Ramlibacter pinisoli: one gene and its partners. The protein of the gene in region 2 interacts with the protein of the main gene of each other region in a pairwise test. Links are inferred from orthologs where the notes say so. Each region holds a gene or a part of one and is shown on either strand. Other genes may lie near its edges.

What was found.
Region 1: the proteins of ndk (region 2) and GON04_RS14495 interact in binary tests that used the Escherichia coli proteins (3 or more experiments, as listed by UniProt). The link is inferred for Ramlibacter pinisoli from one-to-one orthologs.
Region 3: the proteins of ndk (region 2) and GON04_RS24235 interact in binary tests that used the Escherichia coli proteins (3 or more experiments, as listed by UniProt). The link is inferred for Ramlibacter pinisoli from one-to-one orthologs.

The regions. Positions count from the first base shown.
Region 1 is NZ_WSEL01000007.1:77,171-81,348, forward strand. What follows is about bases 927-3,840. They hold GON04_RS14495 (uracil-DNA glycosylase), read left to right. Parts: upstream 927-1,962; coding sequence 1,963-2,718; downstream 2,719-3,840. Other genes in these bases: trpD (anthranilate phosphoribosyltransferase), read left to right, coding at 927-1,161; trpC (indole-3-glycerol phosphate synthase TrpC), read left to right, coding at 1,167-1,958; GON04_RS14500 (patatin-like phospholipase family protein), read right to left, coding at 2,715-3,840. Also shown: GON04_RS14480 (LysE family translocator), read left to right, coding at 1-116; more of trpD, read left to right, coding at 130-926; more of GON04_RS14500, read right to left, coding at 3,841-3,842. UniProt on the Escherichia coli protein: Excises uracil residues from the DNA which can arise as a result of misincorporation of dUMP residues by DNA polymerase or due to deamination of cytosine.
Region 2 is NZ_WSEL01000003.1:131,275-135,527, forward strand. The notes cover bases 837-3,825. They hold ndk (nucleoside-diphosphate kinase), read right to left. Parts: upstream 2,550-3,825; coding sequence 2,124-2,549; downstream 837-2,123. Other genes in these bases: pilW (type IV pilus biogenesis/stability protein PilW), read right to left, coding at 837-962; rlmN (dual-specificity RNA methyltransferase RlmN), read right to left, coding at 968-2,104; GON04_RS01830 (pseudouridine synthase), read right to left, coding at 2,680-3,825. In the rest of the region: GON04_RS01810 (helix-turn-helix domain-containing protein), read right to left, coding at 1-148; more of pilW, read right to left, coding at 141-836; more of GON04_RS01830, read right to left, coding at 3,826-4,173; SMC-Scp complex subunit ScpB, read right to left, coding at 4,170-4,253. UniProt on the Escherichia coli protein: Major role in the synthesis of nucleoside triphosphates other than ATP. The ATP gamma phosphate is transferred to the NDP beta phosphate via a ping-pong mechanism, using a phosphorylated active-site intermediate.
Region 3 is NZ_WSEL01000009.1:2,055,453-2,059,424, forward strand. Bases 393-3,100 are described here. They hold GON04_RS24235 (5-formyltetrahydrofolate cyclo-ligase), read right to left. Parts: upstream 2,187-3,100; coding sequence 1,599-2,186; downstream 393-1,598. Other genes in these bases: GON04_RS24225 (DUF2917 domain-containing protein), read right to left, coding at 393-482; GON04_RS24230 (LysR substrate-binding domain-containing protein), read left to right, coding at 600-1,583; GON04_RS24240 (lytic transglycosylase domain-containing protein), read left to right, coding at 2,196-3,100. Also shown: more of GON04_RS24225, read right to left, coding at 27-392; more of GON04_RS24240, read left to right, coding at 3,101-3,972. UniProt on the Escherichia coli protein: Involved in the removal of 5-formyltetrahydrofolate.

The DNA of each region.
Region 1 (4,178 bases), on a different replicon or contig from region 2:
GGATGGCCCGGCGCGAGGCCGTGCAGCGCGGCATGCGCTGGCTCGATCGCGCGGCCGGCGTGATGTTCGTCGCCTTCGGCCTGCGGCTCGCACTGGCCGACAATCCCACCCATTGACGAGGAGAGCCCCATGTCCATCACCCCGCAGGAGGCGCTGCAGCGCACCATCGAGCACCGCGAGATCTTCCACGACGAGATGCTCAAGGTGGTGCGGGCGATCATGAGCGGCGAGCTGTCGCCGGTGATGACGGCCGCGCTCATCACCGGCCTGCGCGTCAAGAAGGAGACCATCGGCGAGATCACCGCCGCCGCCGAGGTGATGCGCGAGTTCTCGACCAAGGTCCACATCGCCGACAAGACGCACCTGGTGGACATCGTGGGCACCGGCGGCGACGGCTCGCACACCTTCAACATCTCGACCTGCTCGATGTTCGTGGCGGCGGCGGCCGGCGCCAAGGTGAGCAAGCACGGCGGGCGCAGCGTCAGCAGCAAGTCGGGCAGCGCCGACGTGCTGGAGAGCCTGGGCCTGAACATCAACCTGGCGCCCGAGGCCATCGCCCGCTGCGTGCAGGAGGTCGGCATCGGCTTCATGTTCGCGCCCAACCACCACCCCGCCATGAAGAACGTGGCGCCGGTGCGCAAGGAGCTGGGCGTGCGCACCATCTTCAACATCCTGGGTCCGCTCACCAACCCGGCCAGCGCCCCCAACATCCTGATGGGCGTGTTCCACCCCGACCTGGTGGGCATCCAGGTGCGGGCGCTGCAACGCCTGGGCGCCGAGCATGCGCTGGTGGTCTACGGACGCGACGGCATGGACGAGGTGAGCCTGGGCGCCGCCACCATGGTGGGCGAGCTCCGGGACGGCCAGGTCAGCGAGTACGAGATCCATCCGGAGGACTTCGGCATGGCAATGGCGAGCAACCGCGCGCTCAAGGTCGAGACGGCCGAGCAGTCCAAGGCGCTGCTGCTGTCGGTGCTGGACAACCAGCCGGGCGCCGCGCGCGACATCGTCGTCCTCAATGCCGGCGCGGCCCTGTATGCCGCCAACGTGGTGACCGGGATCGGCGAGGGCATCGCCCGGGCCCGCGAAGCGCTGGCCTCGGGGGCGGCGCGGGACCGGCTGGAGCGGCTGGTGGCGCTGTCGCGGCAACTGGGCGGCTGACGACCATGGCCGACATCCTGGACAAGATCGTCGCGGTCAAGCGCGAGGAAATCGCGGCGGCGCGCCGGAAGGTGCCGTTGGAGGCGATCCGCGCCGACGCCGAGAGCCGCGTGCTGACGCGCGACTTCGCCGGCGCCCTGCGCAGCAAGATTGCGGCCGGCCGCGCGGCCGTCATCGCCGAGGTGAAGAAGGCCAGCCCGAGCAAGGGCGTGCTGCGGGCCGACTTCGTGCCGGCCGACATCGCGCAGGCCTATGCCGAGCACGGCGCGGCCTGCCTGTCGGTGCTGACCGATCGGCAGTTCTTCCAGGGCCAGCCCGACTACCTGAAGCAGGCCCGCGCCTCCTGCGACCTGCCGGTGCTGCGCAAGGACTTCCTGGTCGATCCCTACCAGGTGTACGAGTCGCGCGCCATGGGCGCCGACTGCATCCTGCTCATCGCCGCCTGCCTCGACGACGGGCAGATGGCCGAGCTGGAGGCGATCGCGCGCAGCCTCGACATGGCCGTGCTGGTCGAAGTGCACGATGCGCAGGAGCTGCAGCGGGCCCTGAAGCTGCGCACGCCGCTGGTCGGCATCAACAACCGCAACCTGCGCACCTTCGAGGTCACGCTTGACACCACGCTGGGCATGCTGGCCCAGGTGCCGGCCGACCGGCTGCTGGTCACCGAGTCGGGCATCCTGCAGCCGGCCGACGTGCGCCGCATGCGCGACGCCGGCGTCCACGCCTTCCTGGTCGGCGAGGCCTTCATGCGCGCGCCCGATCCCGGCGCCGCGCTGGCGGCGCTGTTCGGCGGCTGAGCGCGTGGCGCAGGCGGCGCTGCCGTTTGACGCCGCGCCGCAGCGGCTGCTGCACTGGGACCCGGCGGCCGCACCGCTGGCGCCGGGCTGGCGGCCGCTGGTCGACGATTTCTTCGCCAGCGACAGCGGACAACGGCTGAGCGCCTACCTGCGCGAGCGCCTGGCCGCCGGCGCCGTGGTCTACCCGCCGCGGCCGCTGCGGGCGCTGGAGGAGACGCCGCTGGCGCAGGTCCACGCCGTCATCCTCGGGCAGGACCCGTACCACGGGCCGGGGCAGGCCGAGGGCCTGGCGTTCTCGGTGGCGCCGGGCGTGCGGCCCCCGCCCTCGCTGCGCAACCTGTTCAAGGAGCTGGGCTGTGGCGCCGGCCGGCCGTTCCCCGCCAGCGGCTCGCTGCTGCGCTGGGCGCGCCACGGCGTGTTGCTGCTCAACGCCAGCCTCACGGTCGAGGACGGTTCCCCCGGCAGCCATGCCCGCAAGGGCTGGGAAGAGCTGACCGATGCGGTGCTGGCCGAGGTGGCCGCCACCGCCAGTCCCTGCGCCTACCTGCTGTGGGGCGCGCATGCGCAAGTCAAGGCCGGGCTGATCGAGGCCACCGCGGCCGCGCACGGGCGGGCGGCGCTGGTGCTGCAGGCCAACCATCCCTCGCCCCTGTCGGCGTCCCGGCCGCCGGTGCCCTTCCTCGGCTGCGGCCATTTCGCGCAGGCGCGCAGCTGGCTGGCCGAGCGCGGCCAGGCCGGCTACTTCGACCAGCTCGACTAGCGCCGGCGCCGCCGGCTCAGCAGCTGGGCGAACCAGGGCCGGAAGCCGGTGCATTGCGGGGCCGCATCGGGCTGGCCCGACTGCAGGGCCACGCGGGTGTCGTCGAGGTAGTCGCCGCGGATGTCGACGGTGCCGTGCCGGCCCAGGGCCTCGTAGTGCCGCTCCAGCCAGTGCCGCGCCGCCGCCTGGCCCAGGCCGAACAGCGCGTGGATCATGGCGGCGTCGGTCGAGTTGCGGGTGGAGCTGGGGTAGGCCCGGATCTGCTCGCCGCCGTCGATGCGGTGCATGCGCACGGTGCGGCAGGCGCTGCCGCCGAGCGCGCCGCGGGCGATCAGGCCGTTGACGAACTCGATGGTGCGCATCTGGGTCAGCAGGCTGGCGTTGAAGGTGATCTCGTTGATCCGGTCCACGATGTCGCTGGCCGCCTGCGGCGTGCCGGCCACCCGCAGCGGATTGAGCTGCACCAGCATCAGGTCGGCACTGTTGCAGTCCTGGATCAGGGGCGTGAGCGCCGGATTGGCCGCGTAGCCGCCGTCCCAGTAGGCCTCGCCGCCGATCTCGACTGCCTTGAACAGCAGCGGAAGGCAGGCCGAGGCCAGCACCGCGTCGGCGTCGAGGTGGCGGCCGGTGAACACCACCGCCCGGCCGGTGGCCACGTGGGTGGCCGACACGAACACCCGCAGCGGGCCGGCGGCAACGGCGGCGAAATCGACCGCTTCGGTGAGCAGGTCGCGCAGCGGGTTCAGGCCCAGCGGGTTGCTCTGGTAGGGCGAGACCGTGCCGCGCAGCGCCCCGGCCAGCCAGTCGCCGCGCGCCAGGCCCGGTGCCATGCCGCCCCAGAGCAGGCGCGCCCATTGGCGCTGCCAGGAGCCGAGCGCGTCCCAGGCGGCCACCTTCTGCCACAGCTGGGCCAGGGCGTCGCGCCCGCCCTGCCGTGGATCGGCGCCACGGGCGGCGGCGGTCGCGTAGCCGCTGGCCAGCACGACCGCGTTGACGGCGCCGGCGCTGGCGCCGCTCAGGCCTTCGATGGTGATGCGGGGGTCGGCCAGCAGGGTGTCCAGGACGCCCCAGGTGAAGGCGCCGTGGGAGCCGCCGCCTTGCAGGGCCAGGGTGAGGTGATGCATGCGCGCCAGCTTGCAAGTTCCATGCGGCCGGCGTGCGACAACCCGACAGCTGCCTAGCGCCGCAGATGACCACGCACGAGAAACATGGTATATTTCGAGGTTCGCCGGAGGGGTGCCCGAGTGGCTAAAGGGGGCAGACTGTAAATCTGTTGGCTTACGCCTACGCTGGTTCGAATCCAGCCTCCTCCACCAACCTCCTTGTAGAGGTCGGCGAGTGTGCATAGAGACCGAGTGGTAGTAGCTGAAGGACGCCCGCTGGCAATGGCTGGCGGGTCCGCCAGGGGCTCCTGAGTTGCGCCCGATGCGGGTGTAGTTCAATGGTAGAACCTTAGCCTT
Region 2 (4,253 bases):
CGTCGTAGCGGTCGCCCTCCAGTGCCTCGAGCTTGCGCACGGGCACCTTGAGCGAAGCCGCCAGCGCCGCCACGTGCAGGCCGGACGCCTCGCGGGCCTGGCGCAACAGGCTGCCCGCGCTGGGGCCGCCCGCTTGCCCCTCAGTCATCGAACGCTCCCTTGTCCAGGAGGGTGACCTCGCGCGATTGCGGGTACCGCTTGCGCAACTGCTCGCCCAGCTGCGCGAGGGCGACCTGGTCGCCGATCTTGCGCTCGACCTTCACGCCCAGCCAGAGCGTCTCGGCGTTGGCCAGCTCGGTGTTGTTCAGGCGCCGGATGTAGAACTGGGCCCGCTGCAGGTCGCCGCGGGCATACAGCAGGTTGGCGAGGTTGTAGCCGATGATGGGATTGCCGGCGTCCAGCTCGTAGGCCTTGGACAGGCTGCGCTCGGCGTCGCCGGGCTTGCCGGCACGCGCCAGGCACAGGCCCTGCGCCATGAGCGTCTTGGCGCGGTCGCCGTAGATGGGGCTGTTCAGCGCCTGCTCGAACGACCGCTGGGCGTCGTCGTAGCGGCGCTGCTGGCACTGCAGCCAGCCCAGGTTGTGCAGGGTGTTGGCGTCGCGCGGGTTGAGCGCCACGGCCCGCCGGAAGCTGTCCTCGGCCTGGCCCATGTCGTTCATTCGCATGTACACCAGGCCGCGCAGGTTGAAGGCGTCGGGGAAGGTGGGATCGGCCAGGATGACCTGCTTGAGCTCGTCGAGCGCGATGCTGGTCTTGCCCTGCTCGAAGTAGCCCACCGCCAGCTCCATCCGGATGCGGGCGCGGCGCCGGTGCTCGGGCTCGTCGGATTCGGTGATCGGGTCGCTGGTCTTGGCCTGCTCGGTGGCCGGGGCGGCACAGCCACCCACCGCGAGCATGCCGGCCAGCAGGCCGGACCAGGACAGGGCCGTGAGCACGACACCGATGGAGCCGAGGCGCTTCATGTGATTCAACCCTCTTTCGCGACGCCGGCAGGGACCTGCCGCAGCATGACCGTGCGCTGCTGGGCGATGCGTTCGCCCACGCGGGTGCGGTCCTTCACGTCGCCGGCGAGTTGCCCGCACGCGGCGTCGATGTCGTCCCCCCTCGTTTTTCGCACGGTGGTGACGATACCAGCATCACTCAGCATTTTCGCGAACGCGACCACCCGGGTGTTGGGCGATCGCGTCAGCCCGGACTGCGGGAACGGGTTGAACGGAATGAGGTTGAACTTGCAGTTGACGCCGCTGGCGCGAACCAGGTCGACCAGCTGGCGCGCGTGCTCCGGCTGGTCGTTGACGCCATCGAGCATGCAGTACTCGAAGGTGATGAAGTCGCGCGGCGCGTGCTCGAGGTAACGGCCGCAGGCGGCCAGCAGCTCGGCCAGCGGGTACTTCCGGTTCAGGGGCACAAGGTTGTCGCGCAGCGGGTCGTTGGGCGCGTGCAGCGACACGGCCAGGGCCACCGGGCAATCCTGCCCGAGGCGGTCGATCATCGGCACCACCCCGGAGGTGGACACGGTGACGCGGCGCCGCGACAGGCCGTAGCCGTGGTCGTCAAGCATGACGCGCAATGCCGGCACCAGCGCGGCGTAGTTCTGGAGCGGCTCGCCCATGCCCATCATCACCACGTTGGAGATGACGCGGTCGGTCGTGCCCAGGTGGCCGCGCAGGAAATGCTCGGCGAACCACAGCTGGGCGAGGATCTCGCCCGTGCTGAGGTTGCGCGAGAAGCCCTGGTGCCCGGTGGAGCAGAAGCGGCAGCCCACCGCGCAGCCGGCTTGGGACGAGACGCACAGCGTGCCGCGGTCGTCCTCGGGGATGAACACGGCCTCGACGGCATTGCCGTCGCCGACATCGAACAGCCACTTGATGGTGCCGTCGGCGGACTCGTGCTGGCTGATGACCGGCAGGCCCTCGATGCGGGCCGCGCCGCGCAGCTTCTCGCGCAGCGACTTCGCCAGGTCGGACATCTGGTCGAACTCGCGCGCACCGCGCTGGTGGATCCAGCGGAACAGCTGGGTCGCCCGGAAGCGCTTTTCGCCCAGCGTTTGGCAGAACGCGGCCAGCCCTTCGAGGTCGAAGTCGAGGAGGTTGGCCGTGGTCATCGCATGGGAGATTCCCGCGTCAGCGGGAATAGACGTTCATGCCGGGGAAGAAGAAGCCGACCTCGACGGCGGCCGTCTCGGGCGCGTCGGAGCCGTGCACCGCGTTGGCGTCGATGCTGTCGGCGAAGTCGGCGCGGATGGTGCCCTTCTCGGCCTTCTTGGGATCGGTGGCGCCCATCAGGTCGCGGTTCTTCAGGATGGCGCTCTCGCCCTCGAGCACCTGGATCATCACCGGGCCGGAGATCATGAAGCTCACCAGGTCGTTGAAGAACGGGCGCGCCTTGTGCACGGCATAGAACTGCTCGGCTTCCTGGCGCGACAGGTGCGCCATGCGGGCAGCCACGACCTTCAGGCCGGCGCCTTCGAAGCGCGCGTAGATCTGGCCGATGACGTTCTTGGCCACCGCGTCGGGCTTGATGATGGAAAGGGTGCGTTCGATCGCCATTGCTGGTTCCTGGAGTCGGTTAGGGAAAAGTGTCGAGGCCCGCGCCGCCCCGATTAGGGGCGCCGCAGGCGGGAAAGTTCGGCAAAGCCCAGGATTTTAACCGGCGGGCCTCATGCCGGCTGGCAAGGCTTCAACGGCCGCCGCGATTGCCTCTGCGGGGGCCTCCACCGCCGCCTCCACCACCGCCGCCGCCTCCCCCACCGCCGCGTCGTTGGCCGCCACCGCCACCGCCGGCGCCGCCACCCTGGCGCTGGCGCATGAAGCTGTCCGCGCCGATGTAGCCGAACGAAGTCTTCATGGGGTCGGGCTGGCCGCCGCCGGAACCGCCACCGCCACCGCCCGCGCGGTCGCCCTTGTTGCGGCGCTGCTGGCCTTGCTGTCCCTGCCCCTGCTGGCCCTGCCCCCTGCCACCCCGGCCGCCGCCAGCACCGCCGCCGCCTCCGCCCGCTCCGCGGGACTGGCCGGCGTCCGGACGCGGGCCGCCGCCGCGGTTGCCGCGCCGGCGGTTGCGCGACTTGCCGTCGCCATGCTCAGCCGGTTCGGCCAGGGACGCGCCGGCCGCTTGCGTCAGCGAGCGGATGTCGCGCTCGTCCAGTTCCATGAAGGCGCCGCGCTTGAGCCCGCGCGGCAGCACCATGGCGCCGTAGCGGATGCGGATCAGGCGGCTGACCGCATGGCCGAGCGCCTCGAACAGGCGGCGCACCTCGCGGTTGCGGCCTTCGGAGATCGTGACGCGGTACCAGTTGTTGGCGCCCTCGCCGCCGCCGTCCTCGACGGATCCGAACTGGGCCTTGCCGTCATCGAGTTCCACGCCCTCGAGCAGGCGCTGCTTCTCCTCGGCCGACAGCGCGCCCAGGACCCGGACGGCGTACTCGCGCTCGAGACCGAAGCGCGGATGCATCAGGCGGTTGGCCAGCTCGCCCGAGCTGGTGAACAGCAGCAGGCCTTCGGTGTTCAGGTCCAGCCGGCCGACCGACTGCCACTTGCCCTGGTACAGCTTGGGCAGCTTGCGGAAGACGGTCGGGCGGTTCTGCGGATCGTCGTGGGTGACGACCTCGCCGGCCGGCTTGTGATAGGCGATCACGCGGGGCGGCGGAGGCGCGATGCGCACCTTGATCGGGCGCCCGTTGACCTTGATCTGGTCGCCGAACTGGATGCGTTGGCCGATGTGGGCAGGCTCGTTGTTGACCGAGATCCGGCCTTCCATGATGAGCTGTTCCATCTCGAGCCGGGACCCGAGGCCGGCCTGCGCCAGCACCTTGTGCAGCTTGGGCGTGTCGGCCTGCGGCGCCAGCACGCGCTTGGCCAGCGCCACCTCGGCGCTCTGCTCGTCGGCGTCGAACTTGCCGGAGACCACGTCCTCGAAGCGGATCGGCTCCGGTGGCGGGCCGCTGGGCTCGCGCCGGACGGGCCGGTCGTCGTGGTCGTCGTCCTCGTCGTCCTCGTGGCCATCGGCGTGGTCCTCGTCCTCGCCCTCGTCGTCGGCGGCCATGCGCTGCTGGTTGCGCGGGGCCTCGGCCACGGGCACGGCGACCGCGGCTGGCTGCTGGACCGGCGCCTGGACGGCCTTGTCCTTCTCGTCGTCGGCGTCCGGGGCAACGCCCTGCAGGTCGGTGGAAGTCATGCGCGTCGGGTCAAGGGCGCCGGCTCGGAAACACCGGTGTCGGCGTCTCCGGCTACGGCCGGGGTGTCGGTCGGGTCGGG
Region 3 (3,972 bases), on a different replicon or contig from region 2:
CGCCAGCAGGCGCTGGCGCCTGCCCGTCAGCGGGCCGGCACGGGCACCGGCCGCGGCAGCAGCGTGCCGGCCCCGAGCGCCACCAGGGCGCGCGCCAGCCGGCCGGCCGACCGCAGCCCCAGCGCCAGGGCCAGGCGCAGGTCGCTCCAGGACTGCTCCACCGCCCGCGCCGCTGCCGGCTGCGGGGCGGTCTCGAAGTCCCAGCTGAAATACACCGGCCGCGCGGCGTCGCACGACTCCAGCACCAGCCGGCGGCCGGCCGCCACCCGCACGGAGTCGCCGGCGCCCAGCACGCGGTCGCCGAAATCGTTGGCGGGCCCGGCGTGCGGGCCGTCGAACGTGAGCCAGACCCGCCCGTGGGCGACGCGCAGCACGCCGTCCTCGCGCGGGCGCAGCGTGGTCGCACGGCCCTGCGCCAGCTTCCAGGTGCCGCTCAGGCGGGTGGTCGATTGTTGCGGATGCAGCAGCGCGGTCATGGACATGGCGATCTCCTGGTCTGGCATTGGCGGCAGTGAATGATGGGAGCCGCGCGCTTGTCGGTCCAATGAAATCCAGCTAGGCTTTTCATTCCGATCCCGCATCAATCCCTGGCCCGCCCCATGCTCCACTCCCAGACCCACCTGCGCACCCGCCCGGTGTCGGCCGGCTACCTGCGGGCCTTCGAGGCGGTCGCCCGGCACCTGAACTTCCGCGCCGCGGCCGAGGAAATGGCGCTCACGCAGTCAGCCGTCAGCCGCCAGATCCAGTCGCTGGAAGAGGAAGTGGGCGTGTCGCTGTTCCTGCGGCACACGCGGGCGGTGGAACTCACCACCGCCGGCAGCCAGCTGCTGCTGGCGGTGAACAACGGGCTGCCGCGCATCGACGCCGCGGTGCGCCAGATCCGCCAGAGCGCCGGCCGCAAGAGCGTGTCCATCACCACCTTCGCCTCGTTCGCCTCGATGTGGCTGATCCCGCGGCTGGAGCAGTTCCAGCGCGACCACCCCGACATCGACATCCGCATCGACGCCACCGACACCAGCCTGGACCTGGAGCTGGCCGACGTCGACCTGGCGCTGCGCTACGGGCCGGCGGCCAACATGCCGCCCAAGTCGGTGCGGCTGTTCGGCGAGCAGCTGACACCGGTGGCCAGCCCCTGGCTGCTCAAGAGCGGCAGCGCCGTGCACAAGCCGGCCGACCTGGCGCAGTTCGCGTTCATCGAGGCCGGCGACGCCAACCGCTCGCACCTGGAGTGGCTGACCTGGCGCCGCTGGCTCGACGGCCACCAGCTCACGCGCCTGCAGCCCAAGCGCTGGCTGTACTTCAACTACGCCTACCAGATGGTGCAGGCCGCCCTGACGGGCCAGGGCGTGGTGCTGGCCCGGCTGCCGATGGTGGCCGAGAGCCTGGCCAACGGCGACCTGATCGAGCCGCTGCCGCGGCTGCGCATCGATTCGCCCATGGCCTACTGGCTCATCGTCGGTCCGCGCGGCGCCCACCGCCCCGAGATCACCGGCTTTTGCGACTGGCTGCAGTTGCAGGCCCGGTCGACACGCCAGACCATCGGCGAGGTGCCGGACCCCGACACCGTCGACGACATCGACTGAGCGGCGCCGCCGGGCTCAACCGATCGGCCAGACCACGCCGTTGTCGTTGAGGATGGCGTCCAGCGGCACGTCGTGCGGCTCGGCCTCGAAATCGTCGAGGAAACCGGTGGTGAAGCCCAGGCCGACCGTGAACGGGCGCGGCTCCAGCTTGGACAGCGTGCGGTCGTAGAAGCCGCCGCCGTAGCCCAGCCGGTAGCCGCCGGCGCCGTAGCCGACGCAGGGCACGAACAGCAGGGTGGGCACGATGACCTCGGTGTCCTTGGGCTTGGGGATGCCGTAGGCGTCCTCCTCCATCGGGCAGCCCGGGAACCAGGCGTGGAATTTGAGCGTCTTGTGCAGCTTGTCCACCACAGGCAAGCCGATCCGGCGCAACTGCGGTTCGCCCTGCAATTCGCCGTCTTCCTTCCAGCGGTGCAGCGCCGGCAGGGGGTCGAATTCGCCCTTGATCGGCCAGTACGCCCCAATGGCGGCATCGGGGCGGCCCACCAGCCAGATGCGCATCACGCGCTGCAGCAGGTCGGACCGCCGCTGGCGGTCCGGCAGCGCCAGCCGCTCCTCGACCAGGCGCTTGCGCAGGGCGTTCTTGTCCTCCGGCTTGTCCATAATCCACCGATGAAGTTTCGAACGATTCTGGCACTGATCGCCGTGGGGTTTGCCGCAACCGTGGCGCAGGCTCAGAACCGGGGCGACGACACCCTCCTCGAGATGGCCCAGGCGTTCCGCCAGGGCAACAAGGCACGGCTGAGCCAGCTGCTGCCGCTGGCGCGCGGCCACGTGCTGGAACCCTGGGCCGCCTACTGGGAACTGCGCGCCCGCCTCGACACCGCCAGCACCCAGGAAGTGCAGGATTTCCTCGGCCGCTACGCCGGGACCTACCAGGAAGACCGGCTGCGCAACGACTGGCTGCTGCTGCTGGGCCAGCGGCGCGACTGGACCACCTTCGCCGACGAGCACCCGCGCTTTCGCATGAACGATGACGGCCAGGTGCGCTGCTATGCCGCACTGGTGCGCCACCTGGTCGAGGGGCCGGCGGCGCCGCCGACCCTGGCCGACGAGGTGCGCCGGATCTGGTTCGCCCAGCGCGGCGACGACGACGCCTGCACCCTGGCCGCCAGCCGCTTCCTCACCGAGACCAGCGGCCGCAACCGGATGAGCACCGCCGACGCCTGGCGCAAGGCCCGGCTGGCGATGGAGGCCAACCGGCCGAAGATGGTGGCCGCGGCGGTCGAGCTGGCCTCGGCCGAGGCCATGCCGCTGCTGGCCGAGCTGAACGCCAGCCCGGCCCGCTTCCTCACCAGCCGCGCGACCGCCAGCTCGCGGGTGCGGCGCGAGCTGATCGGCCTGGCGCTCATCCGGATGGCCACCACCGACCCCGACAACGCGGCCGCGCTGCTCGAGTCCAAGTGGGGCCCGCAGCTCAAGCTCGAGGAACGCAACTGGATCTGGGGCGTGCTCGGCCGCCAGGCGGCGCAGAAGCTGGACGACGACGCGCTGGCGCTCTACGCCAAGGTCACCCGCGACAGCGACCTGACCGACGACATGCTGGCCTGGAAGGCGCGCGCCGCCCTGCGCGCGGGCCGCACGCCGCAGTGGCCCACGCTGACCGCCGCCATCGACGCCATGAGCGACGAGGCACGCCGCGACCCGGCCTGGCAGTACTGGAAGGCGCGCGCCCTGCTGGCCGGCGGCCACGAGGCCCAGCGGGCCGAGGCGCAGAAGCTGCTGGAGGCGCTGGCCTCGCCCACGCGCGGCTTCTACGAGATGCTGGCACTGGAGGAACTGGGGCAGCGGGTGACGCCGCCGGCGCGCCCGGCACCGCCCACGGCCGAGGAGAAGGAGGCCGCCCGCCAGGACCCCAGCCTGGCCCGCGGCCTGTACGCCATCGCGCTCGGCCTGCGCGGCGAGGGCGTGCGCGAATGGAACTACGGCACCAACCTGGCCCGGCCCGGCGGCATGGCCGACCGCGAGCTGCTGGCCGCCGCCCAGGTCGCCTGCGAGCGCGAAGTCTGGGACCGCTGCATCAACACCAGCGAGCGCACCAAGGGCGAGGTCGACATCGAGCAGCGCTTCCCGCTGCCCTTCCGTGAGCAGGTGGTGCGCCGCAGCCTCGACATCAACCTCGACCCGGCCTTCGTCTACGGCCTGATCCGCCAGGAGAGCCGCTTCGTGATGGACGCCCGCTCCAGTGTCGGTGCCTCGGGGCTGATGCAGGTCATGCCGGCCACGGCCCGGTGGACGGCGCGCAAGCTCGGGCTGAACGGCTTCCGGGTCGAACAGCTGGCCGACCGCGACACCAACATCGCGATCGGCACCGGCTACCTGAAGCTGGTGCTCGACGACTTCAGCAACTCGATGGCGCTGGCCGCCGCCGCCTACAACGCCGGCCCGG